4 regions of the Labrys sp. 22185 genome follow, and region 3 is predicted to be linked to each of the others. Evidence: riboswitches for the same ligand, from Rfam matches in the RefSeq annotation. Region 3 holds a riboswitch; each other region holds the start of a gene.
The links. Region 3 has a riboswitch for cobalamin ahead of metE (5-methyltetrahydropteroyltriglutamate--homocysteine S-methyltransferase). Riboswitches for the same ligand answer to the same signal wherever they lie in the genome.
Positions count from the first base shown of each region.

Region 1: it holds a riboswitch for cobalamin, as region 3 does, so the genes downstream of both, ACTJKX_RS02450 (ABC transporter substrate-binding protein) here and metE (5-methyltetrahydropteroyltriglutamate--homocysteine S-methyltransferase) in region 3, are expected to answer to the same signal.
Region 2: it holds a riboswitch for cobalamin, as region 3 does, so the genes downstream of both, ACTJKX_RS19240 (DUF1636 family protein) here and metE (5-methyltetrahydropteroyltriglutamate--homocysteine S-methyltransferase) in region 3, are expected to answer to the same signal.
Region 4: it holds a riboswitch for cobalamin, as region 3 does, so the genes downstream of both, ACTJKX_RS11570 (CbtB domain-containing protein) here and metE (5-methyltetrahydropteroyltriglutamate--homocysteine S-methyltransferase) in region 3, are expected to answer to the same signal.

Region 1 is NZ_JBQEPH010000001.1:532,577-539,699, forward strand. Features, by position in the region: gene ACTJKX_RS02435 (acyl-[ACP]--phospholipid O-acyltransferase) at 1-10, opposite strand, end outside; gene recQ (DNA helicase RecQ) at 185-2,029, opposite strand; gene ACTJKX_RS02445 (CobW family GTP-binding protein) at 2,311-3,279, shown strand; cobalamin riboswitch at 3,351-3,580, shown strand; gene ACTJKX_RS02450 (ABC transporter substrate-binding protein) at 3,773-4,816, shown strand; gene ACTJKX_RS02455 (FecCD family ABC transporter permease) at 4,818-5,840, shown strand; gene ACTJKX_RS02460 (ABC transporter ATP-binding protein) at 5,837-6,640, shown strand; gene ACTJKX_RS02465 (class I SAM-dependent methyltransferase) at 6,675-7,123, shown strand, end outside.
Region 2 is NZ_JBQEPH010000009.1:170,880-178,002, forward strand. Features, by position in the region: gene cobN (cobaltochelatase subunit CobN) at 1-189, opposite strand, end outside; gene cobW (cobalamin biosynthesis protein CobW) at 189-1,223, opposite strand; gene ACTJKX_RS19240 (DUF1636 family protein) at 1,220-1,603, opposite strand; cobalamin riboswitch at 1,712-1,928, opposite strand; gene ACTJKX_RS19245 (hypothetical protein) at 2,024-2,389, shown strand; gene ACTJKX_RS19250 ((2Fe-2S)-binding protein) at 2,581-3,036, shown strand; gene ACTJKX_RS19255 (molybdopterin cofactor-binding domain-containing protein) at 3,041-5,230, shown strand; gene cobU (bifunctional adenosylcobinamide kinase/adenosylcobinamide-phosphate guanylyltransferase) at 5,307-5,813, shown strand; gene cobO (cob(I)yrinic acid a,c-diamide adenosyltransferase) at 5,826-6,431, shown strand; gene ACTJKX_RS19270 (phosphatase PAP2 family protein) at 6,447-7,109, shown strand; gene ACTJKX_RS19275 (lipid kinase) at 7,110-7,123, opposite strand, start outside.
Region 3 is NZ_JBQEPH010000008.1:220,400-227,522, forward strand. Features, by position in the region: gene recA (recombinase RecA) at 1-201, opposite strand, end outside; gene ACTJKX_RS17945 (NAD(P)-dependent oxidoreductase) at 517-1,434, shown strand; gene ACTJKX_RS17950 (porin) at 1,507-2,682, opposite strand; gene ACTJKX_RS17955 (fumarate hydratase) at 3,048-4,688, opposite strand; cobalamin riboswitch at 5,000-5,197, shown strand; gene metE (5-methyltetrahydropteroyltriglutamate--homocysteine S-methyltransferase) at 5,463-7,123, shown strand, end outside.
Region 4 is NZ_JBQEPH010000004.1:340,788-347,910, reverse strand. Features, by position in the region: gene ACTJKX_RS11580 (UDP-glucose dehydrogenase family protein) at 1-1,199, opposite strand, end outside; gene ACTJKX_RS11575 (histidine phosphatase family protein) at 1,317-1,871, opposite strand; cobalamin riboswitch at 1,909-2,055, shown strand; gene ACTJKX_RS11570 (CbtB domain-containing protein) at 2,086-2,298, shown strand; gene ACTJKX_RS11565 (CbtA family protein) at 2,317-3,087, shown strand; gene ACTJKX_RS11560 (J domain-containing protein) at 3,558-4,154, shown strand; gene cobS (cobaltochelatase subunit CobS) at 4,216-5,217, shown strand; gene cobT (cobaltochelatase subunit CobT) at 5,214-7,103, shown strand; gene ACTJKX_RS11545 (rhomboid family intramembrane serine protease) at 7,100-7,123, shown strand, end outside.

The DNA of each region.
Region 1 (7,123 bases), on a different contig from region 3:
ATGCGAGCATCGGTGTGGTTCCTGGATGGGCGCGTACCGGGCGCGGGAGAATCGCATTTTAAGTTAGCGTTCGTTCACTAACTTAAAATGTATGGTAAACGGCGTCAAGGAGGGGAGGGCTGGCTCATGTCCGGCCTGTGCGCCGCCGCACAGTGGCGTGAACCAGCGGTACCGAGCCGTCATCCTAGCCCTCGCGCCTGACGACTTCCAGGAAGACTTCGCCATAGCGCTCCAGCTTTGCCTGGCCTACGCCAGGCAGGGCCAGAAATTCCGGCAGGCTGCCGGGGCGCTCGCTCGCCATGGCTCGCAAGGTGGTGTCGGCGAAGATCATGTAGGGCGGCACGCCCTGCTCGCGGGCGAGGCGGCTGCGCTCCGCCCGAAGGGCGGCAAACAAGGCGCCGTCGCGTTCCGACATCTCGATCTCGCCGCGCCGGGCGCGTTTGGTCTCGGTGCTCTTGCGGGGGCGGTCGCGACGGAAGACGATCTGCCGCTCGCCCTTGAACACGGCTCGCGCCTCCTCGGCCAGGATCAGGGCGCCATGGGCCTCGTGGTTGACATTGACGAGGCCGGCCGCGGTGAGCTGGCGCAGCACCGACTGCCAGGTGCGCGCCTCGATGTCCTTGCCGGCCCCGAAGACGGGCTGGTTGTCATGGCCGAAGCGCTGGACCTTCTCCGTGACCTTGCCGGTGAGCACGTCGATAATATGGGCGGCACCGAACATCTGGCCGGTGCGGTAGATCGCGGCCATCGCCTTGACGGCGGCATCGGTGCCGTCCCAGCTCTCCACCGGCGAAAGGCAGGTATCGCAATTGCCGCAGCGGCCGGGATGGGTCTCGCCGAAATGGGCGAGGATTGCCTTGCGCCGGCACTCGGCGGTTTCGCAGATGCCGAGCAAAGCGTTGAGCTTGCCGAGTTCGACCCGCTTGACCGTCTCCGGCGCATTGCCCTCCTGGATCATGCGGCGGCGCTGCACCACATCGGCCATACCGTAGCTCATCCAGGCATCCGAGGGCAGGCCATCGCGGCCGGCGCGGCCCGTCTCCTGGTAATAGGCCTCCACCGAAGCAGGGATATCGAGATGGGCGACATAGCGCACGTCGGGCTTGTCGATGCCCATGCCGAAGGCGACCGTGGCGACCAGGCAGAGGCCTTCCTCCTCCAGGAAAGCGTCCTGGTTGGCGCTGCGAACAGCCGCTTCCAGGCCGGCATGATAGGGCAAGGCGCGGATATCCTGCTCGTTCAGCCATTGCGCCGTCTCCTCGACCTTGGCGCGCGACAGGCAGTAGACGATACCGCTATTGCCTTTGTGCCCGGCCAGAAAGGCCAGCAATTGCCGGCGGGCATTGTCGCGCTCGACGATGGCGTAGCTGATGTTGGGCCGGTCGAAGCTGGTGGCGAAGACCTCGGCCTGGTTGAGGCCGAGCCGCTCGATGATGTCGGCACGGGTGACCGGATCGGCCGTGGCGGTGAGGGCGATGCGCGGCACGCCGGGGAAGGACGCGGCGAGGCCGCCGAGCTCGCGATATTCAGGCCGGAAGTCGTGGCCCCATTGGCTGACGCAATGGGCCTCGTCGATGGCGAAGAGCGCGATGTCGGCATCGGCGATCAGGGCCTGGAAACCTTGCGTCGCCACGCGCTCCGGTGCGACGTAGAGGAGGTCGAGCTTGCCGTCCATCAGGGAACGGCGGACCTTGTAGGCCTCCTCGCGCGACAGGGAGGAGTTGAGCGGCGCCGCCCGCACGCCGGCCTGCTTGAGTGCCTCGACCTGGTCGCGCATCAGCGCGATCAGCGGCGAGACCACGATGCCGACGCCGCGCCGGCACAGAGCCGGGATCTGGTAGCACAGCGACTTGCCGGCTCCCGTCGGGAACAGCACCACCGCATCGCCCCCTCCGGTGACATGGCGCACCACCGCCTCCTGCTGGCCGCGAAAGGCGGCGTAGCCGAACACGCTATTGAGGATGGCGAGAGGATCTCGCGGAGAGGAGAGGGTCATGCCGGCAGGATGCACCTTGGTGCCTGATTCCATTGCAGGGTGAAGCGTGAGGCTTACCCGACAAGGGCCGTGATTCGAAAATTTCCCGCATGGATTTCCTCTGCTGGCAGACAAATCCGGTGGAATGATCACGGTCGAGAATGCCAGCAAGCCTCTGCCCACCTGCGTGGCGATTGCTGGGGTGACGATGGTGAGAGCTCGCTTGCGATTGCGATAGTTATGTTATAACGTTTCATATAAATCAAAATTCAATGAGGCCTCTCGGCAGCGACATGCTGTGGGGCATCCGCAACGGATCAAGGAATTCCGACATCATGCAGCCCGCGCCGCAGACACCCGTCACCGTCCTCACCGGCTATCTCGGGGCAGGCAAGACCACGCTTCTCAACCGTATCCTGACCGAGAGCCACGGCAGGAAATATGCGGTCATCGTCAATGAGTTCGGCGAAGTCGGCATCGACAATGACCTTGTCGTGGATACCGACGAGGAAATCTTCGAGATGAACAATGGCTGTATCTGCTGCACGGTGCGCGGCGACCTCATTCGCATCATCGAGGGCCTGATGCGTCGGCGCGACCGCTTCGATGCCATCCTGATCGAGACGACCGGGCTGGCCGATCCCGCACCGGTTGCCCAGACGTTCTTCGTCGATGACGATGTGCGCGCCAAGACCCAGCTCGACTCCATCGTCACCGTGGTCGACGCCCGGCATTTGCTCGGCGAGATCGAGACGGCGCATGAGGCGCAGGAGCAGCTTGCCTTCGCCGACACGATCCTCCTCAACAAGATCGATCTGGTCACGGCAGAGGAACTCGATCGGGTGGTGAAGCGGATCCGTCGCATCAATCCCACCGCCACTCTCCACGAGACCCGGCGTTGCGACATCGCGCTCGACAAGGTGCTCGGCCGCGGCGCGTTCGACCTCGACCGTATCCTCGAAGCCGAGCCTGATTTCCTCGAGGGTTTCCATGACCACGACCATGACGATCATGTCGGCAGCTTCGCTCTCGTGTCCCAGGAGCCGCTCGATCCCGGCAAATTCATGCCCTGGCTCAACATGATCGTGCAACAGTTCGGCACGGACATGCTGCGCCTGAAGGGCATCGTCGCCTTCGATGGCGATCCGCAGCGCTTCGTCGTGCAGGGCGTGCACATGCTGCTCGAAGGCGATCATCAGCGTGCCTGGAAGCCGGAGGAGGAGCGCCGAAGCCGCCTGGTCTTCATCGGCCGCAACCTGCCGAAGGACGTGATCGAACAGGGCTTCCTGGCCTGTCGGGCCTGACGCGGGAAGGCAGGGCACGGCATCAGGGGCCGTTCGCTTTGCATATTCGCTTGACCGCGGTCGTGACGCCCCGATAACTGTGCGGTGACGGTTCCCGTCGGATGCAAGTCCGTCGGGAGTAATAGGGAACACGGTTCGGCTTTCTAAAAGCCCATGCCGTGGCTGCCCCCGCAACTGTAGGCGGATTGCCAAGCATCCCCGTGGCGCGAAAGGCGCCATGCCACTGTGGGTCTCCCATGGGAAGGCAGATGCAAGGCCTTTATCCGCGAGCCAGGAAACCTGCCGTCATCTCGATCAATCCCATGTCACGGGCGGGGATGCCCGGAACAGGAGACAATGTGACGTTTCTTCCCGACGTTTCGGGCGCTTGCCCGCCTGTTCCCTCCGCTTCGCACGCTCACGTCCTTTGCCACGGTCTGGCCTGAGGAAACCTCACGGTATTCGGCTGGTGCTGAAGACCGCTGCTTCCCCTATCGCGAAACGAGAGAACGTCATGATCCTTTCAACGAGCAAGGCCCGCTGGTCCAGCTTCGCCGTCATGCTTGCGGCCAGCTTCGGCTTGGCGCTGGGTATCGATCCGGCGGCTGCGCAGGCAACGAAATATCCCCTCAAGCTCACCAATTGCGGCCGCACCGTCACCTTCGAGCATGCGCCGCAGCACACCGTTTCCGTCGGCCAGAGCAGCACGGAGGTTCTCTATCTCCTCGGCCTGGCCGACAAGGTCGTCGGCACGGCGGTGTGGTTCGGCCCTGTATTGCCCGGCTATGAAGCGGCCAATGCCAAAATTCCGCGTCTGGCCGACAATGATCCGAGCTTCGAAAGCGTGATCGCCAGGAAGCCGGATCTTGTGACGGCGCAGTTCCAATGGCATGTCGGGCCCAGCGGTATTGTCGGCAAGCCCGAGCAGTTCGAGGAACTTGGCATCCCGACCTATGTTTCGCCCGCCGATTGCGTTGGCAAGGACAATTCCAGCGGCGGCGATGGCACGCGCGGCACCCTCTTCACCATGGATCTGGTCTATCGGGAGATCACCGAGCTTGCCGAGATCTTCGACGTGCAGGAGCGCGGGGCGAAAGTCGTCGCCGAGCTAAAGGCGCGTGAGGAAGCCGCCCGCCGCAAGATCGCGGCCGGCGATGGCAAGGTCTCCGCCGCCTTCTGGTTCTCGAGCGCCAAGGTCGACGTCGATCCCTATATGGCCGGCAAGAACAGCGTGCCGGGCTATATCATGTCGGCGTTGGGTGTGCGGAACGTCGTGGAGAGCGAGGAGGAGTGGCCGAGCGTCGGCTGGGAGACCATCGCCAAGGCCGATCCGACCATCATCGTCGCCGGCCGGATGGATCGTCGCCGCTATCCGGCCGACGACATCGCCGTGAAGCTCAACTTTCTCAAGACCGATCCGGTGGCAAGCCTGATGCCGGCGGTCAAGCAGGGCCATGTCGTGGAGATGGACGTGCAGGCGATGCAGCCGAGCGTGCGCGTCGTCGAGGGCATCGAGATGCTCGCCGATGCCATCCAGCGTTTCGGCCTGAAGCGCTGAGATGAATCGCCCCGTCACACGATTACTGGCGATCGGGATGCTGGCGCTGGCGGTGCTCGTGCTGGCCCTCTGGCTGGGCGCCGCCATTGGCGAGACGGCCATTCCGATGGACGTCGTCGCCAAGACGGCCGCCAATCGCCTGTGGGGCGCCGGCTATGGTCTGGATCGCATCGATGAAGGCATCGTGTGGAACTACCGGCTGAGCCGCGCGGTCGTCGCGGCCTGCTGCGGCGCGGCCCTGGCGCTGTCGGGCGTCGTGCTGCAGTCGCTGCTGCGCAACGTCCTGGCCGACCCCTATGTCCTCGGCATCTCGGCCGGGGCATCGACGGGAGCGGTCGGGGTCGTCATCCTCGGCCTCGGGGCAGGGGTCCTGAGCCTGCCCGCCGGCGCCTTTCTCGGTGCGCTGACGGCCTTCGGCTTCGTCGCCTTGCTGGCGATGCGCTCGGGCCGCGGCACCGGCGCGGTGATCCTGGCCGGGGTCGCCGGATCCCAGCTCTTCAATGCCCTGACCTCCTTCATCGTTACCAAGGCGGCCAATGCCGAACAGGCGCGCGGCATCATGTTCTGGTTGCTGGGCAATCTCTCGGGTGTACGCTGGCCCGACGTCTGGCTGGCGCTGCCGGTCACGGCCGTAGGGCTGCTGGTCTGCCTGTGGCATGCCCGCGCGCTCGATGCCTTCACCTTCGGCACGGAATCGGCGGCGTCCCTCGGCATCTCCGTCCGGCGCGCCTATGTCGTGCTCGTCGGTGTTGCGGCGATGATGACGGCCGTGATGGTCAGTATCGTCGGATCGATCGGCTTCGTCGGGCTGGTGATCCCCCATGCGGCGCGGATGGTTGTGGGCGTGCGCCATGGGCGCCTGCTGCCGGCCAGCGCCTTGATCGGCGCCGTCTTCATGATCATCGCCGACATTCTGTCCCGCATCATCATCCCCGGCCAGGTTCTGCCGATCGGCGTGATCACGGCTCTGGTCGGTGCGCCGGCTTTCGCTCTCATCCTCAGCCAAAGAAAGGCGACGGCATGAGCCTGTCGGCCCACGATCTGTCCTGGTCGGCTGGTGGGGTCTCGATCCTGCACGGAGTATCGCTGGAGGTCCGTCCGGGCGAGTTGCTCGGCATCATCGGCCCGAACGGTTCGGGCAAGACCAGCCTGATGTCCCTGCTGGCCGGCATTCGCCGTCCGCAGGGGGGGCAGGTGCTTCTCTCGGGCCAGCCGCTCCATGGCCTCGCTCGCCGCGAAGTCGCACGCCGCATCGCCCTGGTCGAACAGCAGGCCGAGACGGCCGAGCGCATTACCGCCCGCCAGGCCGTGGAGCTTGGGCGAACACCGCATCTGGGGGCCTTCACGCCCTGGTCGAACCAGGACGATGCCATCGTCGACCTCGCGCTCGAGGAGGTGGCGATGACCGCCCTTGCCGGTCGCCTGTGGCACACGCTCTCCGGTGGGGAACGCCAGCGCCTCCACATCGCTCGTGCCCTGGCGCAGCAGCCGGAGATCCTGCTTCTCGACGAGCCCACCAATCATCTCGATATCGGCCACCAGATCGGCCTTTTGCATCTGGTGCACCGTCAGAACCTCACCGTGGTGGCGGCCCTGCATGACCTCAACCACGCGGCGATGTTCTGCGACCGCATTGCCCTGATGCAGGCGGGACGGATCGAGGCGATCGGTCCTCCGTCCGAGGTGCTGACGGCGGCGCGCATCCAGTCGGTCTTCGGTGTCGCCGCCGAAATCGTTCGCGACGGCGCGGGAGGCTGCTTCATTCGCTATCGGCATCCGGATCTTCCGGCACCGCGGGCGGGCTGGATCGCGGCGGCGTCATGACCCGCATCCGCCAACAGATGGAGAGAACCGTCAGATGACCAGCACCGGCACCGCGAATTACGATCTCAAGGAAGAGATCCGCGATTACTGGTCGGGGCGGTCGGAAACCTTCGACCGCGCCTTCGGGCATCACATTCCCGAAGGTCCGGAATTCGAGGCCTGGGCTGCGGCGATCCGCGATCATCTCGGCAGCGATCCGCGCCGGGTTCTCGACCTCGCCTGCGGCACGGGCGAGATCACCAAGCTGCTGCTGGCGCTCGGCCACGAGGTCACGGCCCTGGATTTTTCCGAGGCGATGCTGGCTGTCGCCCGGCGCAAGCATGCCGGGCGACAGCGCCTGCGCTTCCGGCTCGGCGACGCCGAAAACACCATGGAACCGGAAGGCGCCTATGATGCCGTCGTCTGCCGGCATCTGGTCTGGACGCTGACCGAGCCGCAGAAGGCCTTCGCCGATTGGCATCGCGTGCTGAAGCCGGGTGGCAG
Region 2 (7,123 bases), on a different contig from region 3:
GTCGACGGACATCGGATGGCGCAGCTTCTGCAGCGGCGCCAGGCGCAAATCGTCGAGGCCGGAAGCGGCTGCCAGGGCAAGGTCGCTGTCGGTCAGCGAGGCAAACACGATCGCGCCGGGTGCCTGACCCAGATCGACGGCGGCCTCGCTGGCATCGAGCGAACGCGTATCGGCCGGCAGCAGATGCATCAGCCCTCCAGCGTCTTGCGGATGCCGGCCTGGTCGATGCCCTTCTCGCCGATGATGACGAGGCGGCTCGAACGCGTTTCCTCCGGCGCCCAGGCGCGGTCGAAATGCTGCGAGAAACGGGCGCCGACGCCCTGGACCAGCATGCGCATCGGCTTGCCGTCGACGGCGACGAAACCCTTGATGCGCAGGATATCGTGTTCCTCGGCCGCCGCCTTCAGCTTACGCACCAGGGCGTCGGCGTCGAGGACGGCCGGCAGGTCGACGATGAAGGTGTCGAAATCGTCGTGGTCGTGTTCGGCCTCGTGATCGTGGTGGGAGGGACGCGCCTCCAGATCATTCTCGGCCGCTGCCCCGAGCCCGAGCAGCACGGCGGCATCGATGCGGCCCTCGGAGGTGCGCACCACCTTGACGGCACGCGGCACGGTCTTCTCGATATCCTTCTCCACGCTGTCGGCCTCGCCGGCTGAGAGGAGATCAGCCTTGTTGAGCACGACGAGGTCGGCGCAGAGGAGCTGGTCCTCATAGACCTCCTCGAGCGGATTGTCGTGGTCGAGGGAGGCATCGCCCTCGGCCTGGCGCTTCAATTCCTCCGGATCATCGGCGAAGCGGCCGGCTGCGACCGCGGCACCGTCGACCACGGCGATGACGCCGTCGACGGTGACGCGCGAGCGGATCGCCGGCCAGTTGAAGGCCTTGACCAGCGGCTTGGGCAGAGCGAGGCCGGAGGTCTCGATCACGATGTGCTCGGGTGCGTTCGGACGCGCCAGCAGCGTCTCCAGAGCCGGCACGAAATCGTCGGCCACCGTGCAGCAGATGCAGCCATTGGCGAGTTCGACGATGGCGTCTTCCGGGCAGCTCTCGATGCCGCAGGACTTCAGAATGTCGCCATCGACGCCGACATCGCCGAATTCATTGACGATCAGCGCCAGCCTGCGGCCATTGGCGGTGGCGAGCAGGTTGCGGATCAGCGTCGTCTTGCCGGCCCCGAGAAAGCCGGTGACGATGGTGCAGGGAACCTTGGTGTGCGCGTTCATTCGGCGGCGTCCTTGAGGGTTGATAGGGGTGGGATGCGCGCGATCATGCTGCGCTTGAAGACGTCCGGACGGCCGCGCCAGGGCATCAGGCCGTCGGTGGAATGGGCCAGCAGCCCGATGCCGGTGAGAATGTCGGGGCCGCTCTCGGCGGTGAGGTCGCCGAAGACATAGGTCCAGCTACCGGGCGCCGACAAAGCCACCGTGCAGGAGCGCTTGCAATTGCCCAGGCACTCGACAGGTTGCAGCTCGACGCTTTCGGGCAGCATGCCGGCGAGCGCATCGCGCAACCGGGCGCCCTGGCGCGGCGCCTCGGGGTCATCGCCCTCGCGCCTGCAGGTCACGCAGACGAGCAGCCGGACTGGGAGAGTTGTTTCTGGCATCGGCCCTGTTCATCGCCGCCGGAGCGGATGGAGGGCGCGGGACCGACGGCATGGCCGGCGATCGTCCGGGTAGACGGAACCGGCCTCCGAGGCGCCCCGCCCGGACCGGTGACAGCAGTGCGACCGGCAGGTCTCCTGGCTCGCAGCTCATCGCCTCCCGCCGCCTTCCCGGTCACCCAGTGGCCTCAAGGCGGGACGCTCGCCGCTTACAGTTGCGGGGGCAGCCGCGGCTTTGGCATCCAAGGCAGCCGTCGACCGGCCTCCTCTTATCCGCACCGCATTCCCTCTTCTCTCTTAACGAGAGACCGATCGTGGCTGACATAAGGGGTGCGCGGACAGGCTTGTCAATGTTCCCGCTTCCAAAGGAGGCGCAAAATCCGGCATAAAGGGCAGCAACGTCGCCGCACCAACGAGATTGCCATGCCCGAAGAGAAGCCGCCGGCACCGCCGCCCGAGCCGCAAAAGATCGACGTCATCTTCCGCGGCGGTTCGGTGACGGCTATCGGCGTCGTGCTCGCCTTCTCGCTCGGCTTCCTCAACAACTGGGCCTCGCAGCCGGGAACCTGGATCCCGGAAGACCTGGCAGCCGTCTTTCTCATCGGGGGCGGCATCGTCTTCCAGGTCTGGGCGCTGGCGGGCATGCTCTCGCCCACTTCACTGGAGGGACCGGTCTATCGCCGCATCGTGCGCACCTTCATGATCGGCCTTATCCTCGTCTCGGTCGGCGTTCTTGTCGCCATCGCCGGCGACGCGCTCGGCTACAGCCGGATCTGGTTCAAGCAATAGTCGGGCCTTCCGAACGGGCGGCGACGTTTCTCGATCGTTTCCAGCCTGCACAAACTCTCACGTCTGCGTTACCCGTCACCCCGGCGCCATGATTGCCGCCACAATTTGGCCTTCCCGCAATCGCCCACCAGAAGGCCGACGCCGATGGGCCCGGTTCTTCTGCCCGGCATCAGCCGCTGGAAGGCCTGCCCATGGTTGCCATCACCGTCAATTCGACCACCCACCAGCTCGACATCGAGCCCGAGACCCCTTTGCTCTGGGTCCTGCGCGATGAACTCGGCCTCACCGGCACCAAGTTCGGCTGCGGCATCGCCCAATGCGGCGCCTGCACCGTCCATGTGAACGGCGCCGCCATCCGTTCCTGCCAGACCCAGATCGGTGACGTCGACGGCGCCACCATCACCACGATCGAGGGCCTGTCGGCGGACGGCAAGCATCCGGTGCAGCAAGCCTGGCTGGCCGAGGACGTGCCGCAATGCGGCTATTGCCAGTCGGGCCAGATCATGGCCGCCGTCGCCTTCCTGAAGGACACGCCAGCGCCCACCGACGCGGATATCGACAACGGCATCACCAATATCTGTCGCTGCGGCACCTATCCGCGCATCCGCGCCGCCATCCACCGCGCCGCCGAACTGATGAAGGGGTGAGGCCATGAACGCGATCGACCGCACCTCCGCCGCGCTGAGCCGGCGCAGCTTTCTCGCCATCGGCCTCTCGGCCGCCGGCGGCCTGATGATCGGCGGGTTCATCCCCGATGCCGCCCACGCTCTGACCATTGCCGACCAGCCCTGGGGCGGGACGGCTACGGACGGCGAGATCAACGCCTGGATCCTGATCGAGCCCGATGACACCGTGATCATCCGTGTGGCGCAATCGGAAATGGGCGAAGGCATCTTCACGGCCCTGCCGATGATCGTCGCCGAGGAACTCGGCTGCGACTGGGCCAGGGTGAGGCCCGAATACGCCTCGGCCAGCCGGAACCTGCGCGAGAACACCGTCTACAAGCGCATGGGCACCGGCGGTTCCGGCGCCGTGCGCCGCTCCCGCGAATTCCTGCAGGTGGCCGGCGCCAATGCCCGCGAAAGGCTGGTGCAGGCCGCCGCTACGCGCTGGCAGGTGCCGGCCGAAAGCTGCAGCGTCGATGCCGGCAAGGTGCTGCACCGGGCCAGCAATCGCAGCCTGCGCTTCGGCGAGCTTGCCGGCGAGGCCGCCAAGGTCACGCTGGCCAAGGAGCCGGCGATCAAGACGCCCGAGCAGTTCACGCTGATCGGCAAGCCGCTGGCGCGCCTGGATACGCCGCCCAAGCTGACGGGCGCGGCGAAGTTCGGCATCGATATCCGCCTGCCCGACATGGTCTATGCCGCCGTGGTGACCTGTCCCGTCTTCGGCGGCCGCGTGAAATCCCATGACGAAAGCGCCGTCAAGGGCCGCCGCGGCATCCTGGCCGTGGTGCCGATCGAGGGCGGCCTCGCCGTGGTGGCCGACCGGTTCTGGCGCGCCAAGGAAGCGGCGCTCGCCTTGCCGGTGATCTGGGAGGAGGGTCCGGCTGCCGAAACGGACAGCAAGCGCTTCGACGCCGACTATGTCGCCGCGCTCGACGGCCCCGCTGTCACGGCGCACAAAGAAGGCGACGTCGACACCGCCCTCGCCCGCGGCAAGCGTGTCGACGCTCTCTACCAGGCGCCGCACCTGGCCCACGCCCCGATGGAACCGCTCAACTGCACCGCCCATGTCCATGACGGCAAGGTCGAGGTCTGGATGGGCACGCAGAACCCCGACATGGCGCTCCAGCTTGCCGCTAAGGCAGCCGGCGTGGCCCCCTCCCAGGTCGAGATCCACAATTGCTTCCTCGGCGGCGGCTTCGGCCGACGCGCCGTCAACGACGAACTCGTGCAGGCCGTGACCGTGTCGAAAGCGGTAGGCAAGCCGGTCAAGCTGGTGTGGACGCGCGAGGAGGACATGCGCCACGACCGCTATCGCCCCCAGGCGGCCATCCGCTTCCAGGCCTCCCTTGGCGATGACGGCCTGCCGGCGGCCATCCATGTTCGCACGGCCGTCGGCTCCATCCAGCGCTCGCTCGGCTGGGGCAAGGTGGAGAACGGCGTCGAGCCCTCCGCCGTCGAGGGCCTCGCCAACATGCCCTACCGCTCCGGCGCGGCCCAGATCGACTGCATCCTCAAGAACACCCATGTGCCGGTGATGTTCTGGCGTTCGGTCGGCTCGTCACAGAATGCCTTCGCCCTGGAGAGCTTCATCGACGAAATGGCGGTGGCAGCCGGCCAGGATCCCTACCGCTTCAGGCGCCAGCTGCTCGAAGGCAAGCCTGACTTTCTCGCCGTGCTCGATACGCTGGCTGAGAAGAGCGACTGGGGCAAGCCGCTGCCCAAGGGCCAGGGACGCGGCATCGCCATCCACGAATCCTTCGGCACCATCGTCGGCGAGGTGGTGGAACTCGCCGTCAGTCCCCAGGGTGAAGTGAAGGTGCAGCGCGTGGTGGCGGCCGTCGATTGCGGCCATGTCGTCAATCCGCTCACCGTGGAGATGCAGATCGAGAGCGCGGTCGTCTATGGCCTGTCGGCCGCCCTGTTTGGGGAGATCACCATCGAGAAGGGCGCGGTGGTGCAAGGCAATTTCGACGACTACCAGGTCGCCCGCCTCGCCGATACGCCTCCGATCGAGACCCATCTGGTGCTCAGCGGCGGCAAGAAATGGGGCGGCATCGGCGAGCCCGGTACGCCGCCGATCGCACCGGCGGTGTGCAATGCGATCTTCGCCGCCACCGGCAAGCGCATCCGCAGCCTGCCGGTCAAGAACACCGACCTGAAATGGGGACCGGTGTGAGTCTTCACCCTCCCCTCCAGGGAAGGGTGAAATCGCGTGACTTGCCTTCCTGCCCAAGACCCGGCAGGAAGGCGGCATGTCCTCTCCTCGACTCACCCTCGTCCTCGGCGGCGCGCGTTCCGGCAAGAGCCGGCATGCGGAGAGCCTGATTTCGACCCATCCCGCGCCCTGGACCTATATCGCCACCGCGCAAGCCTTCGACGACGAGATGCGCGAGCGCATCGGCGAGCACCAGGCCCGGCGCGACGCCAACTGGCATACGGTCGATGCGCCGCTCGCCCTGCCGGAAGCGCTTGCCGCTACACGGGGTCCGGTGCTGGTCGACTGCCTGACGCTCTGGCTCAGCAATCTCATGCTGGGCGGACATGACCTCAAATCCGCCTTTCTCCGGCTGCAGGAAGCCCTGGCGGCGGTCTCCGGCCCGGTGGTGATGGTTAGCAACGAGGTCGGCCTGTCCATCGTGCCGGACAACGCTCTCGGCCGGGCCTTTCGCGACGAGCAGGGCCGGCTCAATCAACGGATCGCCGCCCTCGCCGACCGGGTGATCTTCATGATGGCAGGCCTGCCTCTGGTGGTGAAGTGAGTGGATGCTGAAATGACCGACGATGCCGCACGCCACAAGGCGAAGATGGAAAAGCGCAAGGCCGTACAGGACGCCGAGGTCGCTTCCAAGACCATCACCGAAAAGGGCCTGCTGATCGTCAATACCGGCCCCGGCAAGGGCAAGTCCACGGCTGCCTTCGGCCTGATCATGCGCGCGCTCGGCCATGGCTGGCGCATCGGCGTGGTACAGTTCATCAAGGGCGCCTGGTCGACCGGCGAGCGCACGGCGCTGGAGCGCTTCGACGACCTGGTGACCTGGAAGAGCATGGGCGAGGGCTTCACCTGGGAGACCCAGGACCGCGAGCGCGACGTCGCCGCCGCCGGCCGGGCCTGGGAGACGGCCAAGGCAATGCTGGCGGATCCCGGCATCCGCCTCCTCGTGCTCGACGAGATCAACATCGCCCTGCGCTACGACTATCTCGACCTCGCCGAGGTGGTGGAAACCTTGAAGGCGCGCCGGCCGGACCTGCATGTCGTCGTCACCGGCCGCAACGCCAAGCCCGAGATGATCGAGGCGGCCGACCTGGTGACCGAGATGACGCTGGTGAAGCATCATTTCGCCGCCGGCGTGAAGGCCCAGCAAGGCATCGAGTTCTAAGGCCCAGCAATCCTCATGATCCAGCAACATCCCGAGCGCTCGGCGCTGGTCGCCATCCTGTGCGTCGCCGGCGCCGCCCTGATCTTCGCCGTGCTGGCCGGCCTGGTCATGCGAGGCGGCACGGAAGCCTTCGATCGCGCCATCCTCCTGATGATGCGCGATCCCGCCGATCTCACCGATCCGCTCGGGCCGGGCTGGCTCGAGGAGATGATGCGAGACTTCACTGGTCTCGGCGGCGTCGGCGTGCTGACCCTGACGACGCTGGCCGTGGCAGGTTTTCTCGCTTTGTCAGGATCGCCGCGCAGCGCCGTCTTCGTCATCCTCGCCATCGGCAGCGGCATCCTGATGAGCTCGCTCTTGAAATATGGCTTCGACCGGCCGAGGCCTGACCTGGTGGCGCACGGCTCCAGGGTCTACACGTCGAGCTTTCCCAGCGGCCACTCCTTCATGTCGGCGACCGTCTATTTCACGCTCGGCATCATGCTGGCCCGCCGTTTTCCCACGCGGGCCCTGTCGATCTACATCATGGTGGTGTGCACGCTGCTGACCTTCGTGGTCGGCGTCAGCCGCGTCTATCTCGGCGTGCACTGGCCCACCGACGTGATTGCCGGATGGGTGATCGGCGCCGGATGGGCGCTGTTCTGCTCACTCCTGGCGCAGCGCCTGTCGGGGCATTGATCAGCCGGATTTCG
Region 3 (7,123 bases):
CAAGCCGCCGACACCGAGCGCGATGTCGAGACCAAGAGAACCGGTGGAGATCGCCTCCACCTCCATCGTCTTGGTACCCTTGCCGAGCCGCATGATCGAGCCCTTGCCGAAGGAGCGTTCGATCTGTGATAGGGCGGCGTCGAGCGCCTTCGTCTTGTCCATGGAGCTTCCTTCGACCAAGCGCAGCTGCGTCTGACTCATATGCCCGTTTCCCTATCAAGCACGAACGGATTCGTCATCCGGACCAATCAATTTCCAACACCGGGCTGCAATCTTGTCGCAATTCGAAGCCCCGTGGCGCTATGTACCCATTTTGTTCTCGTTAACGCAAGTTCTATTTTTGTTCTCAAATTTCTTATTTAACAAAAGCTGATCACCAGGCGGCTTGCGATAAATCATCATACCATTGCACCGATCAGGCTTGCGCCCCAAGCCCCTCCCCGTCCAAACTCCTCGCCGGCAGGATGCGCCGGCAACCCGATCGGCAAATGCGGGACAGGAAACGGGACGATTGCAATGACGAATGCGCAGGAAAGCGTCGGCTTCATCGGAGTCGGCTATATGGGCCATGGCATGGCCAAGAACATCGTGGAGAAGGGCTATGCGCTGACGGTGATGGGGCATCGCAACAGAGCGCCGGTGGAGGATCTCGTGGCGCGCGGCGCAAAGGAAGCCAAGACCCCGCGCGAGATCGGCGCCGCTTCCAGCATCGTCTTTCTGTGCGTCACCGGTTCGCGGCAGGTCGAAGCACTGATACGGGGTCCCGACGGGCTCAAGGCCGGCCTGAAGCCGGGCTCCGTCGTCGTCGACTGCTCGACTTCCGATCCGAACTCGACCCTGGCGCTCGCTGCCGAACTCGCCGAAGCCGGCATCGACTATGCCGATGCCCCGCTCGGCCGCACGCCGAAGGAGGCGTGGGAAGGCACGCTCGACACCATGGTCGGCGCCAGCGACGCCCTGTTCGAGCGCCTAAAGCCGGTGATATCGACCTGGGCCGGACGCATCGTGCATATCGGCGGCACGGGCGACGGCCATCGCATGAAGCTGCTCAACAACTTCGTGTCGCTGGGCTATGCCGCCCTCTATGCGGAGGCCCTCGCCTTGTCGCAGAAGGTCGGTATCACGCCCAAGCGTTTCGACAGCGTCATTCGCGGCGGGCGCATGGATTGCGGCTTCTACCAGACCTTCTCGCGCTGGGTGCTGGAGGGTGACGAGAACGCCCACAAATTCACCATCGCCAATGCCTTCAAGGACCTGACCTATCTGGAGGCGATGGCGGATGCGGCCGGGCTGGTCAATCCGATCGGCAATGCGGTGAAGAACTCGTTCGGCGTGGCGATGGCCGCCGGCGGCGCCGAGCGCTACGTGCCGATGCTCACCGACTATATCGGCCGCCTGAACGGCACCGATCTCGTCCCGGCCAACCAGAACTGACCGGACACCAGATGCGGAACGCCGCGCTCCTTCGTGAGCGCGGCGTTCATGTTTCCATCTGTATAAACCAGGTCAGAAGGTACGGCGTAAGCGCACGCCGGCACCGACAGCGTCAACCGTCTTGCTGTTCAGCCCTTCCGGGTCCTTGTTCTGGTACCAGACTTCGGCACCGGCGATGAAGCCCTTGACCACGGTGTAGTTCACCTGACCGCCAACGACATAGTAGTTGAAATTGTCGGTGATATTGGACGCGATGCGCGGTGCGTCGAAGTGCAGATAGCCGCCGAACAGGATGGCTTGCAGGTTCTTGGTCACGTTGAGACCGGCCTCGCCCTGCACGGCAAAGCCCTTGGCGCTATCGAGATCATGGATCGCGCCGTTGGTTATGTAGGCGTCCGTGCCTCCAAAACCCAGGGTGGACGAGCCGTTCGGCTGGGAACCACCGACGCCGAGATATTTCACCGCTCCGTCCGCGTAACTCGCTTCGGCTGCGATGTAGGCGCCCTCGATAACCGGTAGGTTGACGTTGCCGCCAACACCGATCGAATAGCCATATTTCGTACTGTAGCCGGCCGTTGCGCTGCGATTCTGATGAAGGGCGCCCATCACCTGGAAACGGCCCCACCCGTTCTTGTTGTCGTCATAGCCGATGACGCCGACGATATCCGGCATCTGAGCACCGCCGACACCACCGGCAACCGTGACGCCGTTGACCACGACATTGTTTCCGTAGACCGAGGCATTGGCACGGTGATCGCGGCCGTCTTCGATCGACAGGGTGGCGTAGGCCTTGTCGAACTGCGCCGTATAGCTGATCAGGTTGCGTCGGCCCTGCTCGCCGAAATAGGGCGCGAAGAACTCGGCCTGATAATTGGGGTCGTAGAAGGCATAGGGCGACCAGGCGTAACCGGCCGTCAGGCCGCCGAACTGCAGATAGGCCTGGCGCACCTGGAAGGTGTCATGCGTGGCCGCCCCCGCATTCGACTCGGCCTGGAGTTCGAAGAAGGAGCGCAGCATGCCCCAGTCGGTCTGGGTGCGCGCATCGAAGCGGATGCGGGCGTTGGTCCGGAACTGCGTCTGGCTGATGTTGCGCTTGCCCGTTGCATTGCTGGGCGCCTGCGCAAACCAATAGTCGGCCCGGATCTGGCCGCTGATCTTCAGGCAGGTGTCGGTGCCCGGAATATAGAAGAAGCCCGGACCAAACGCCGTACATACCTTCACATATTCGACAGCCTCGCCCTTGCTCATCGGCAAGTCCGCGGCAGAAGCCGCAACAATGCTAAGAAATCCGGCGCCGGCACCGAGTAAAATTGCACGAATAGACATGGAAATACCCCGATCTCATAAGTCGACCCTTTCAAAAGGGCCTCTCTCTTCGGCAAGCCGGCAAAGCAATATTGGGCATACCGAAGAGGCGCGGTCGTTGTGCACCGCGATATCGAAGCTTTCCTCCCAGGCGAGACATTACACAATGTTAAGGTGAGTCACCGTTCTGACACAAAAGGGCTTTGTCCATGACAGTTGCGAATTCGCAACAGCACGCAAGACGTGCATGAAAAAGGCCCCTCCCTTTTCAGGAAGAGGCCTCGCCGAAAAAGTGGGGATGAGTGAACTCAACCGAGGTTGAGTTCCTTGAAGAAGTCGTTGCCCTTGTCGTCGATGACGATGAAGGCCGGGAAGTCCTCGACCTCGATGCGCCAGACCGCCTCCATGCCGAGTTCGGGATATTCGAGCACCTCGACCTTCTTGATGCAGTCCTGGGCGAGGCGCGCGGCCGGGCCGCCGATCGAGCCGAGATAGAAGCCGCCATGCTTGGCGCAGGCCTCGCGGACCTGGGCGGAGCGGTTGCCCTTGGCCAGCATCACCATCGAGCCGCCCGCCGCCTGGAACTGGTCGACATAGCTGTCCATGCGCCCGGCCGTGGTGGGGCCGAAGGAACCGGAAGCATAGCCGGCCGGCGTCTTGGCCGGGCCGGCATAGTAGACCGGGTGGTTCTTGAGGTAGTCGGGCAGCCCTCCCCCCGCTTCCAGACGTTCGCGCAGCTTGGAATGGGCGAGGTCACGGGCCACGATGATGGGCCCCGTCAGCGACACACGCGTCTTCACCGGATGGCGCGACAGGGTCTCCAGGATATTGGACATCGGCTGGTTGAGATCGATCTTCACCACCGCTCCGCCGAGCTTGCTCTCGTCGATCTCGGGCAGGAAGCGCGCCGGATTGTGCTCGAGCTCTTCCAAGAAGACGCCGTCGCGGGTGATCTTGCCCATGGCCTGGCGGTCGGCCGAGCAGGAAACGCCGAGCCCGATCGGCAGGCTGGCGCCGTGGCGAGGCAGGCGGATGACGCGGACGTCGTGGCAGAAATACTTGCCGCCGAACTGGGCGCCGACCCCAAGCGACTGGGTGAGCTTGTGCACTTCCTTCTCGAGCTCGAGGTCGCGGAAGGCATGGCCGAGTTCGGAGCCCTCGGTGGGCAGGCTGTCGAGATAGCGCGCCGAGGCCAGCTTCACCGCCTTCAGCGTGAGTTCGGCGGAGGTGCCGCCGATCACCACGGCCAGATGATAGGGCGGGCAGGCCGCGGTGCCGAGCGTGAGGATCTTTTCCTTCAGGAAGGCGATCAGGCGGTCCTTGGACAGGATCGAGGGCGTGGCCTGGTAGAGGAAGGTCTTGTTGGCCGAGCCGCCGCCCTTGGCGACGAAGAGGAACTTGTAGGCCTCCTCCCCTTCCGCGGAAATGTCGATCTGCGCCGGCAGATTGGTCTTGGTGTTCTTCTCCTCGAACATCGACAGCGGCGCCAGCTGCGAATAGCGCAGGTTCTTCTTCTCATAGGCGTCGCGGATGCCTTGGGCGATGGCGCCCTCGTCCTCACCGTCAGTCCAGACCTTGCGGCCCTTCTTGGCCATCACGATCGCCGTGCCGGTATCCTGGCACATGGGCAGCACGCCGCCGGCGGCGATATTGGCATTCTTGAGGAGGTCATAGGCGACGAAGCGGTCATTGTCGGTCGCCTCGGGGTCTTCGAGGATGTTGCGCAATTGCTGGAGATGGCCGGGGCGCAGCAGGTGATTGATGTCCATGAAGGCCTGCTCGGCCAAGAGCCTGAGCGCCTCGCCATCGACCTGCAGGATCTCGCTGCCGCCGAGCTTCTCGACCCGCACGCCCTCGCTGGTCAGCTTGCGATAGGGTGTCTCGTCCGCTCCCAGGGGAAACAGCGGCACATGGGGATAGCGCGAATTGGAAGCGGAATCGGCAGGCATGGAGAGGATCTCCGGATCAGAACAGGCCAAGGCGGTGCCGGGGCGCCGCCGGTTTGGCCCTGATGTAGTCGCTTTTCGCGCCGCTGCCTACGATCAATTGGAATCGTTCCATGCTGAAGGCACCCCCGGCCATTCGTGCTTGGACCAACGAAGCACTCAGGCGGGCACTACCATAGACACCCGGCTTGTGGTTGCGATTGAAGCCGGCGAAGGCCGCCGCCAGGTCGCGATCCAGGGACACTTCACGAACGGATGACATCCCCACATAAACATGTCTTTATATCTTCTCTTGACTTCCGAGACACCTTGTCGTTTGCTGTCGTGGTCGAGGTTCTTCCATTCTCGCAATGGAAGCTAAGAGGGAAGCCGGTGCGATGCCGGCGCTGCCCCCGCAACTGTAGACGGCGAGAGCTTGCCTCATCATGCCACTGCCTGCCCCGCGCAGGTGGGAAGGCAGGCAGGTTCGGTGAGCCGTGAGCCAGGAGACCTGCCCCGACGAACGTAAACGTCCTCGGGCGGGGTGTCCCGGTGGTTGCATGACAGAGCCGGTGTCCCTGGCCGCGTCAGGCGCTCCCGTACGGCCTTTGCCCCCAGTTCTCATGGGGTCTGCCGATGTTCAAGCTTCAAACTGCCATCATGCGTTACGATGCCGTCGATCCGGCTGTCCGACGACGAATGTGTTGCGGCGTGCCCTGACCGCACGCCGCTCCTCCGCCTCGACCCATTCACTCATCGCGAACCGGGACCGCCAGAGGTCACCGGCCGGAGACACGCATGTCCATTCCCATTTCGACGCTCGGCACGCCACGCATCGGCCCACGCCGCGAACTCAAGACGGCCCTGGAGGCCTTCTGGGCCGGAAAGCAGGACGAAACCGCCCTACTCTCGACGGCAGCCCAGCTGCGCGCCAGCAACTGGGCCCGGCAGAGCCTCCTCGGCGTCACCCATATCCCCTCCAACGACTTTTCGCTCTACGACCAGGTTCTCGACATGAGTGCGACGGCCGGCGTCATTCCCCGCCACTATGGCTGGGAAGGCGGCCCCGTTCCGCTTTCGACCTATTTCGCCATGGCGCGCGGCAGCCAGGGCCGTAACGATCGCGGCCATGACGATCGCGACCATGCGGGCTGCAGCCATGGCGGCCATGGCGGCGGTGTCCCCGCTCTCGAGATGACCAAATGGTTCGACACCAACTATCACTACATGGTCCCCGAATTCCGTCGCGGCCAGGCCTTTGAACTGGCCTCGGCCAAGCCCATCGACGAATTCAGGGAGGCCGCAGCGCTCGGCTTCCACACCCATCCCGTGCTGATCGGGCCGGTGACCTATCTGCTGCTCGGCAAGAGCAAGGATACGGACCTCGATCCTCTCGCCCTTTTGCCAGGGCTCCTGCCCGTCTATGCCGAGATCCTGCGCAGGCTTGCCGCTGAGGGCGCGGACTGGGTGCAGTTCGACGAGCCCTGCCTGGTACTCGATCTCGACGAAAGGACGCGAAAGGCGCTGCGCCACGCCTATGACGTTCTCACCGGCGCCGTCTCCGATCTGAAGATCATGATCGCGACCTATTTCGGCGGCCTCGGCGACAATCTCGACCTGGCACTCGGCCTGCCCAGCGCCGGCCTGCATCTCGATCTCGTCAGGGCGCCCGCGCAGTTGCGACAGGCGGTCGAACGGGCACCGGCGGACAAGGTGCTGTCGCTGGGCGTGATCGACGGGCGCAATGTCTGGCGGAGCGACCTGACCGCCTTGCTGGATCGCATCGAGCCGGCAGTTGCAGCCCTCAGGCCCAACCGCGTCGTCCTCGCCCCGAGCTGTTCCCTGCTCCACGTTCCCTACGATATCGAGGCCGAGAGCGCGTTCGATCCCGAACTCCGCAGCTGGCTGGCCTTCGCCGTCCAGAAGATCGGCGAGCTGAAAACCTTGTCGACAGCCCTGGTCGACGGGCGGCGGGCCGTCGCTGATGAGCTCGCCCAATCGGACGCAACAGCTGCGGCCCGCCGCGTATCCGCCCGTATACACGATACTGGCGTCGCCGCCCGAATGGCCGAGCTCACACCGGCCATGGGCGAGCGGCAACATCCCTATCCGCTGCGTCGCCGGGCCCAGGAGTGGCTCGGTCTGCCGCCCTTCCCCACCACGACCATCGGCTCCTTCCCGCAGACCGGCGCCGTGCGCAAAGCGCGCGCCGACCATGCCAAGGGCCTGATCGGCGATGCCGATTATTACGACTTCCTGCGCGAGGAGACCAGGCAGGCAATCGCCTGGCAGGAGAAGATCGGCCTCGACGTGCTGGTGCATGGCGAATTCGAACGCAACGACATGGTGCAGTATTTCGGCGAGCAACTGGCCGGCTACGCCTTCACCAAGCATGGCTGGGTCCAGAGCTATGGCTCGCGCTGCGTGCGCCCGCCGATCATCTATGGCGATGTCTCGCG
Region 4 (7,123 bases), on a different contig from region 3:
ACCCGCTCGAGGTCGAGCGCCCGGAACTCGTCCCATTCGGTGACGATCACCGCGACATCGGCACCATCGAGACAGTCATAGGCACTGGAGCGATAGCCGACATCGCTCAGAACCTTGTGGGCCTCCTCCATCGCCTGGGGATCATAGGCACGAACCTTGGCTCCCTTGTCCTGCAAGGCGAGCACGATCGGGATCGAGGGGCTGTCGCGCATGTCGTCGGTGTTCGGCTTGAAGGCAAGGCCGAGCAGGGCCACCGTCTTGCCGGCGATATTGCCGTCGAGGGCCGCGATGACGCGGCGGGCCATCGCCGCCTTGCGGGCATCGTTGACGCCGACCACCGCTTCCACGATGCGCAGGGGCACGCCATGCTCCTGGCCGGTGCGCAGGAGTGCCAGCGTATCCTTGGGAAAGCACGAGCCGCCGAAGCCCGGCCCGGCATGCAGGAATTTGGAGCCGATGCGGTTGTCGAGGCCGATGCCGCGCGCCACCTCCTGCACGTTGGCACCGGCCTTCTCGCACAGATCCGCGATTTCGTTGATGAAGGTGACCTTGGTCGCCAGGAAGGCGTTGGCGGCATATTTGATCAGTTCGGAGGTGCGCCGGGCCGTGAACAGCAGCGGCCCCTGGTTGAGATGGAGCGGGCGATAGACCTCGGCCATCACCTCCTTGGCCCGTTCGTCCTCGGTGCCGACCACGATGCGGTCGGGGCGCTTGAAATCCTCGATCGCCGCCCCTTCGCGTAGGAATTCGGGGTTTGAGACCACGCGGACATCGGCGTCGGGCCGGACCTCGCGGATCAGCCGCTCGACCTCGTCCCCAGTGCCGACCGGCACGGTCGACTTGGTCACCACCACCGTGAAGCCCTCGACCGCCGCGGCGATCTCGCGTACCGCGCCATAGACATAGGACAGGTCCGCATGGCCGTCGCCGCGGCGCGAGGGCGTGCCGACGGCCAGGAACACCACGGCTGCATCGCGCACGGCGGGGGCGAGCTCGGTGGTGAAGGACAGGCGCTTCTCGCGCACATTGCGCGCCACCAGATCCTCCAGGCCCGGCTCGTAGATCGGCATGCGGCCGGCCAGCAGGCCCTCGATCTTGGCCGGATCCTTGTCGACGCAGGTGACGACATGGCCGAAATCGGCGAGGCACGCCCCCGTCACCAGGCCGACATAACCCGTACCGATCATTGCAACGCGCATGACATCAATCCTGTTTGGGCGACTAACCCGTCAGAGGCGTGTCTACAAAAGGCCCGGCGACATGCCAATGACGAAAAAGGAAAAGCAGCACTGCGGGAAGGCCCAGCCGGAGCGCCTCTATGTCTCCAGCCGCAGCGACCAGCCGCGGGCAGAAGGCCTGAGATCGGCGCGCGCCAGCGGAGCGGCCTCGATGCGCCAGAAGGAACGAGGCTCGCTGCCGAGGGCATGAATGATCGCCGCGCGCAACACCGAGGCATGGGTAACGGCCAGCGTGAAGCCCTCGAACCGCTCGCCATCGAGCCAGGCGCCGACCCGCGCGATCAGGGCCGCAATGCTCTCTCCGCCATGCGGGCAGGCCTGCGGATCGGTCAGCCACGCCCCAAGCGCTTCGGGCTCGGCGGCGGCCACCGCCTCCAGGCCAAGCCCCGACCAGCGGCCATGGTCGCATTCGCGCAGTGCCTCGTTGATCTCGGGTTCGAAGCCGAGGGCCTGCGCCGTCTGGCGGGCCCTGAGCGCCGGACTGCTCAGGATGCGGGTCGCCTTGGCAAAACGCCACTGCAGGTCCCGGGCCGCCTGTGCCCCCCTTGCGTCGAGCGCCTCGTCGAGCGGAAACCCCGCCGCACGCAGTGTGGGCGTCGCGCCATGGCACAGCAGGGTCAGGCGTGGCGTCATGAAGGCATTTCCCCAAGATAAAGTCGCTTCCGGAATATTGACATATCCGTGACTTGGGCTCTTATGGAAGAGCTTTGCCAAGGGTGGGAAGCCGGTGGAATTCCGGCACGGTCGCGCCACTGTGAACGGCGGCGCTGCGGCGTCAATCCGGAAGTCAGACCTCTTCCAAGGCAGCATGACTCGTAACGGGACGCGTAATCCCAAGGAGCTTTTCATGACCACCGCAACTCTGGCACCCGTCGCCCAGCAGCCGATCGCCATCCCGGTCCGCGAGATCCTGCCCTGGGCGCTCTTCACCGTGCTCCTGGCCGTGCTCGCCATCTATTTCGTCGGCGCCGAACAGGGCGCAACCTCGCTTATTCCCGGCGTCTACATCCACGAATTCGTGCATGACGCTCGCCATCTGCTCGGCTTCCCCTGCCACTAGGGCGCTTGGACACACGACATGGTTAGATCGCTTTTGATCCGGGGGATGCTGATCGGCATCCTGGCCGGACTGTTTGCGTCTGGCTTCGCCTGGGTGTTCGGTGAACCCCAGGTCGACGCAGCCATCGCTTTCGAGGAAAGCCACGCATCCGAGCCGGCGCCCGCTCCGACAGCTGCGCCGGCTCCCGGCGCTGCGCAGACGACCGCAGCCCATGAACACGAGGAAGAGCCGGTCAGCCGGCCGGTCCAGGCCAGCTACGGGCTCGTCACAGGCATGGTCGTCTATGGCGCAGCGCTCGGCGGCATCTTCGCCCTGATCTTTGCCTTCGCGCAGGGCCGGATCGGCAGCCTCAGCCCGCGCGCAACCGCCGGATTGATCGCCGTCATCGGCTTTGCCGCCATCATGGTGGTGCCGCAGATTAAATATCCCGCCAATCCACCGGCCGTCGGCAATCCCGACACGATCGGCCTGCGCACCGCCTTCTATTTCGGCTTGATCCTGCTGTCCCTCGTGACGATGGCGGCGGCGCTGGGCACCGCGAACCGGCTCGCCGCCAGCCTCGGCCGCTGGAACGCCAACCTCGTGGGGGCGGCAGCCTATCTGGTGGTGATGGTGGTGGCCATGCAGATCTTGCCAACGGTCAACGACATCCCGGCTGATTTTTCGGCCACGGTGTTGTGGAAGTTCCGTATCGCCTCACTCGGCATCCATGCCGTGCTGTGGGCGACGCTGGGGATCGCCTTCGGCATTGCAGCACAGAAACTGCTGCAGGCCCCCGCTCGCCGCTGAAAAGAGGCCGGTCAACCGCGTCAAACGTCGCATTTTTACAACACTGGCCCGATTTCAGGCCGGTTTTCAAAATTTATTTCATTTCGCACTTGCGAAATGAACCGATGAGGATCACTTTAGGGGCGTGGCGGATGCGCCTTTGCGCTCCCCCACTGCCCTCCTTGGGCGTTTCCTCCCTAAGACTTGGGCCGCCATTTGGGCGGCCTCTTTCTTTTTCGGGTCAGCGGACCCCATATTTCAAATTCTGCAGCGGCATTTCGCCTTGATTAACCCCAGGGCAAAGCGTGCTCAGCTATGAACGCTTGGTTGCTCTCGCTTTCTGGTTCCAAGCCATTCCCATGGATTGGCTGAAGCGTTTTTGCGATTTGATGTGCTTCGTTCAAGTTACAAAACGCTCTTGCGTCCAAGCTCGCGCTTGCCCATTTGTGTTCACCCTCGCATAGTGTGTCATTATGGATCTGGACTCGCCCTTGTTTGATCGCATCCGGGTGCGCCCAAGGGCCGAAGAGGTCCAGCCGGCGAGCGTACGGCTATGCGAACATGCCGGTTGTCGGAACGCCGGCGAATTTCGCGCGCCCAAGGGGCGCAACCGCGAAGGCCAGTTCTGGCATTTTTGCCTGGAACATGTGCGCGACTACAACAAGACCTACAATTATTTCGCCGGCCTGCCGGACGACTCGGTGAGCGCCTATCAGCGCGATGCCGCCACCGGCCATCGCCCGACCTGGACGATGGGGGTCAATCCCTGGGCCAAGAAGCGCGGCGAAGGGCCGCAACCCGGCCCCGAGATCCATGACGGCTTCGGTTTCTTCGACGAGGATCACGGCTTCCGCCGCCCGCAAGGGACGCCCGAACCCGAGAGACGGCGGCTGAAATTGCTGGAGCGCAAGGCCCTCGACGCGCTCGATCTGCCGGAAACGGCCAGCGGCCCGGAAATCAAGGCGCGCTACAAGACGCTGGTCAAACGTCTCCATCCCGATGCCAATGGCGGGGACCGATCCAGCGAAGATAAATTGCGCGGGATCATCCAGGCCTATAATACGCTGCGTAGCGCCGGGCTCTGCTGAAGCGACGCATAAGAAGAGGATTGTCGGCTGCGCCGCCCTGGCGCCAGCCAAGGAAGGCATAATGACTGACGCAACGACACCGGCCAATCTGCCGGACATCATGGTTTCGGCCAAAAAGCTGTTTGGTTTCGATACGGATCTCGAAGTACCGGCCTATTCCCAGTCCTCCGACCACGTCCCGGACCTCGATCCCGATTATCTTTTCGACAAGCCGACGACCCTGGCGATCCTGGCGGGCTTCGCCCACAATCGCCGCGTAATGGTCACGGGCTATCACGGCACGGGCAAATCGACGCATATCGAGCAGGTCGCCGCCCGCCTCAACTGGCCCTGCGTGCGCATCAATCTCGACAGCCACGTCTCGCGTATCGACCTCGTCGGCAAGGACGCCATCGTCCTCAAGGACGGCAAGCAGGTCACCGAGTTCCGCGACGGCATGCTGCCCTGGGCCCTGCAGAACAACATCGCTTTGGTGTTCGACGAATATGACGCCGGCCGGCCCGACGTGATGTTCGTGATCCAGCGCGTGCTGGAAATCTCGGGCAAGCTGACCCTGCTCGACCAGAAGCGCGTGATCCGCCCTCACCCGGCCTTCCGCCTGTTCGCCACCACCAACACGGTGGGACTGGGCGACACTTCCGGCCTCTATCACGGCACCCAGCAGATCAACCAGGGCCAGATGGACCGCTGGTCGATCGTGACCACGCTGAACTATCTGCCGCATGACAAGGAAGTCGACATCGTGCTGGCCAAGGCCAAGCACTATCAGAAGAGCCCGAACGGCCGCGACATCGTCAACAAGATGGTACGCGTGGCCGATCTCACCCGCAACGCCTTCATGAATGGGGATCTCTCCACCGTGATGTCGCCGCGTACGGTGCTGACCTGGGCCGAGAACGCCAATATCTTCCACGATATCGGCTTTGCCTTCCGAGTCACCTTCCTCAACAAGTGCGACGAGCTCGAACGCAGCCTCGTGGCCGAGTTCTACCAGCGCGCCTTCGGGGCGGAGCTGGCCGAAAGCTCGGTCAACGTCGCGCTCCCAGGATTGACGGCATCATGACCACGACGAACCGCAAGCCCGGCGAAAAGCCCAAGGACGTTCCCAACGACGCCTTCAAGCGCTCCGTCGCCGGGGCCTTGCGCGCCATCGCCCGCAAACCGGACCTCGAAGTGACCTTCGCTTCGGAAAAGCCCTTGCTGATGGCCGACAAGGCGCGCCTGGCCGAGCCGCCGCGCAAGCTCGACGCCCATGTCGCGGCGATCGTGCGCGGCCAGGCCGATGCGATGGCGCTCCGTCTCGCCTGCCATGACCCGGCAGTGCATCGTCGCCACGCCCCGCAGAACGAGCAGGCGCGCAGCGTGTTCGATGCCGTCGAGCAGGCCCGCTGCGAGTCGATCGGTTCACGCCGCATGGCCGGGGTGGCCAACAACCTCACCGCCATGCTCGAGGACCGCTATTTCCGCGGCGGCAAATATGAGGACATCCGTGTCCGCGAGGAAGCGCCCGTCGAGGATGCCCTCGCCTTGATGGTGCGCGAGAAGCTGACCGGCCTTGCCCCGCCCGAGCCGGCGCGCAAGCTGGTGGATCTGTGGCGCCCTCTCATCGAAGAGAAGGCCGGCAAGGACCTCGCCCGCCTCGACAGCGTGATCGAGAACCAGCGCGCCTTTGCCCGTGCCATGAACGATCTCCTGACCCATATGGGCCTGTCAGAGGAAGCACAGGCCGATACGGACGATTCCGACGACCGTGAGAATGACGCCGAGAGCGAGCAGGAAGGCGAGAACCAGGAGAACCAGGGCGAGGTCCAGGACGATTCCGAATCCATGAAGCTCGAGGAAACCGAGAGCGAGGATGAGGAATCCCAGGACGGCGAGACGCAGGACGCCGAATCGCCCTCCTCCGACCTGCCGGACGATACCGAGACGGGCGATGCCGAGGAGGCGGCCCAACCCTGGCGGCCCCCCGAGCATCGCGACAATGAGCGGCGCGCCAGCGACTACAAAGCCTTCACCACCCGCTTCGACGAGATCGTCGAGGCGGCGGATCTGTGCGACCCCGAGGAACTCGATCGCCTGCGGGCCTATCTCGACAAGCAGCTTTCCAGCCTGTCGGGCGTGGTGGCGCGCTTGGCCAACCGGCTGCAGCGCCGCTTGATGGCCCAGCAGAACCGCTCCTGGGATTTCGACCTCGAAGAAGGCATGCTCGATCCGGCCCGGTTGTCGCGGGTGATCATCGACCCGACCTCCGCGCTCTCCTTCATGCGCGAGCGCGACACCGATTTCCGCGATACGGTGGTGACGCTGCTGATCGACAATTCCGGCTCGATGCGCGGGCGCCCGATCACGGTGGCGGCCACCTGCGCCGACATTCTCGCCCGCACGCTGGAACGCTGCGGCGTGCGCGTGGAGATCCTGGGCTTCACCACGAGGGCCTGGAAGGGCGGGCAGTCGCGCGAGAGCTGGCTGCAGGCGGGCAAGCCGACGTCGCCCGGCCGCCTCAACGATCTCAGACATATCATCTACAAATCGGCCGACGCGCCCTGGCGCCGGGCTCGCAAGAGCCTTGGCCTGATGATGCGCGAGGGCCTGCTCAAGGAGAACATCGACGGCGAGGCGCTCGCCTGGGCGCATCAGCGCCTGCTCGGGCGCTTCGAAAGCCGGCGCATCCTGATGGTGATCTCGGATGGCGCTCCGGTCGACGATTCGACCCTGTCGGTAAACACCGGCAATTATCTGGAGCGCCACCTGCGCTGGGTGATCGAGGACATCGAGACGCGCTCGCCGGTGGAACTGATCGCCATCGGCATCGGCCATGACGTCACGCGCTATTACAAGCGGGCCGTCACCATCGTCGATGCCGAGGAGCTCGGCGGCGTCATGACCGACAAGCTCGCCGAACTCTTCGAGGAAACCGGGGCGTCGGGCTCGCGCCGAGCCGCGGCGTGAGCTCCCGGCAGCCGCCTCTC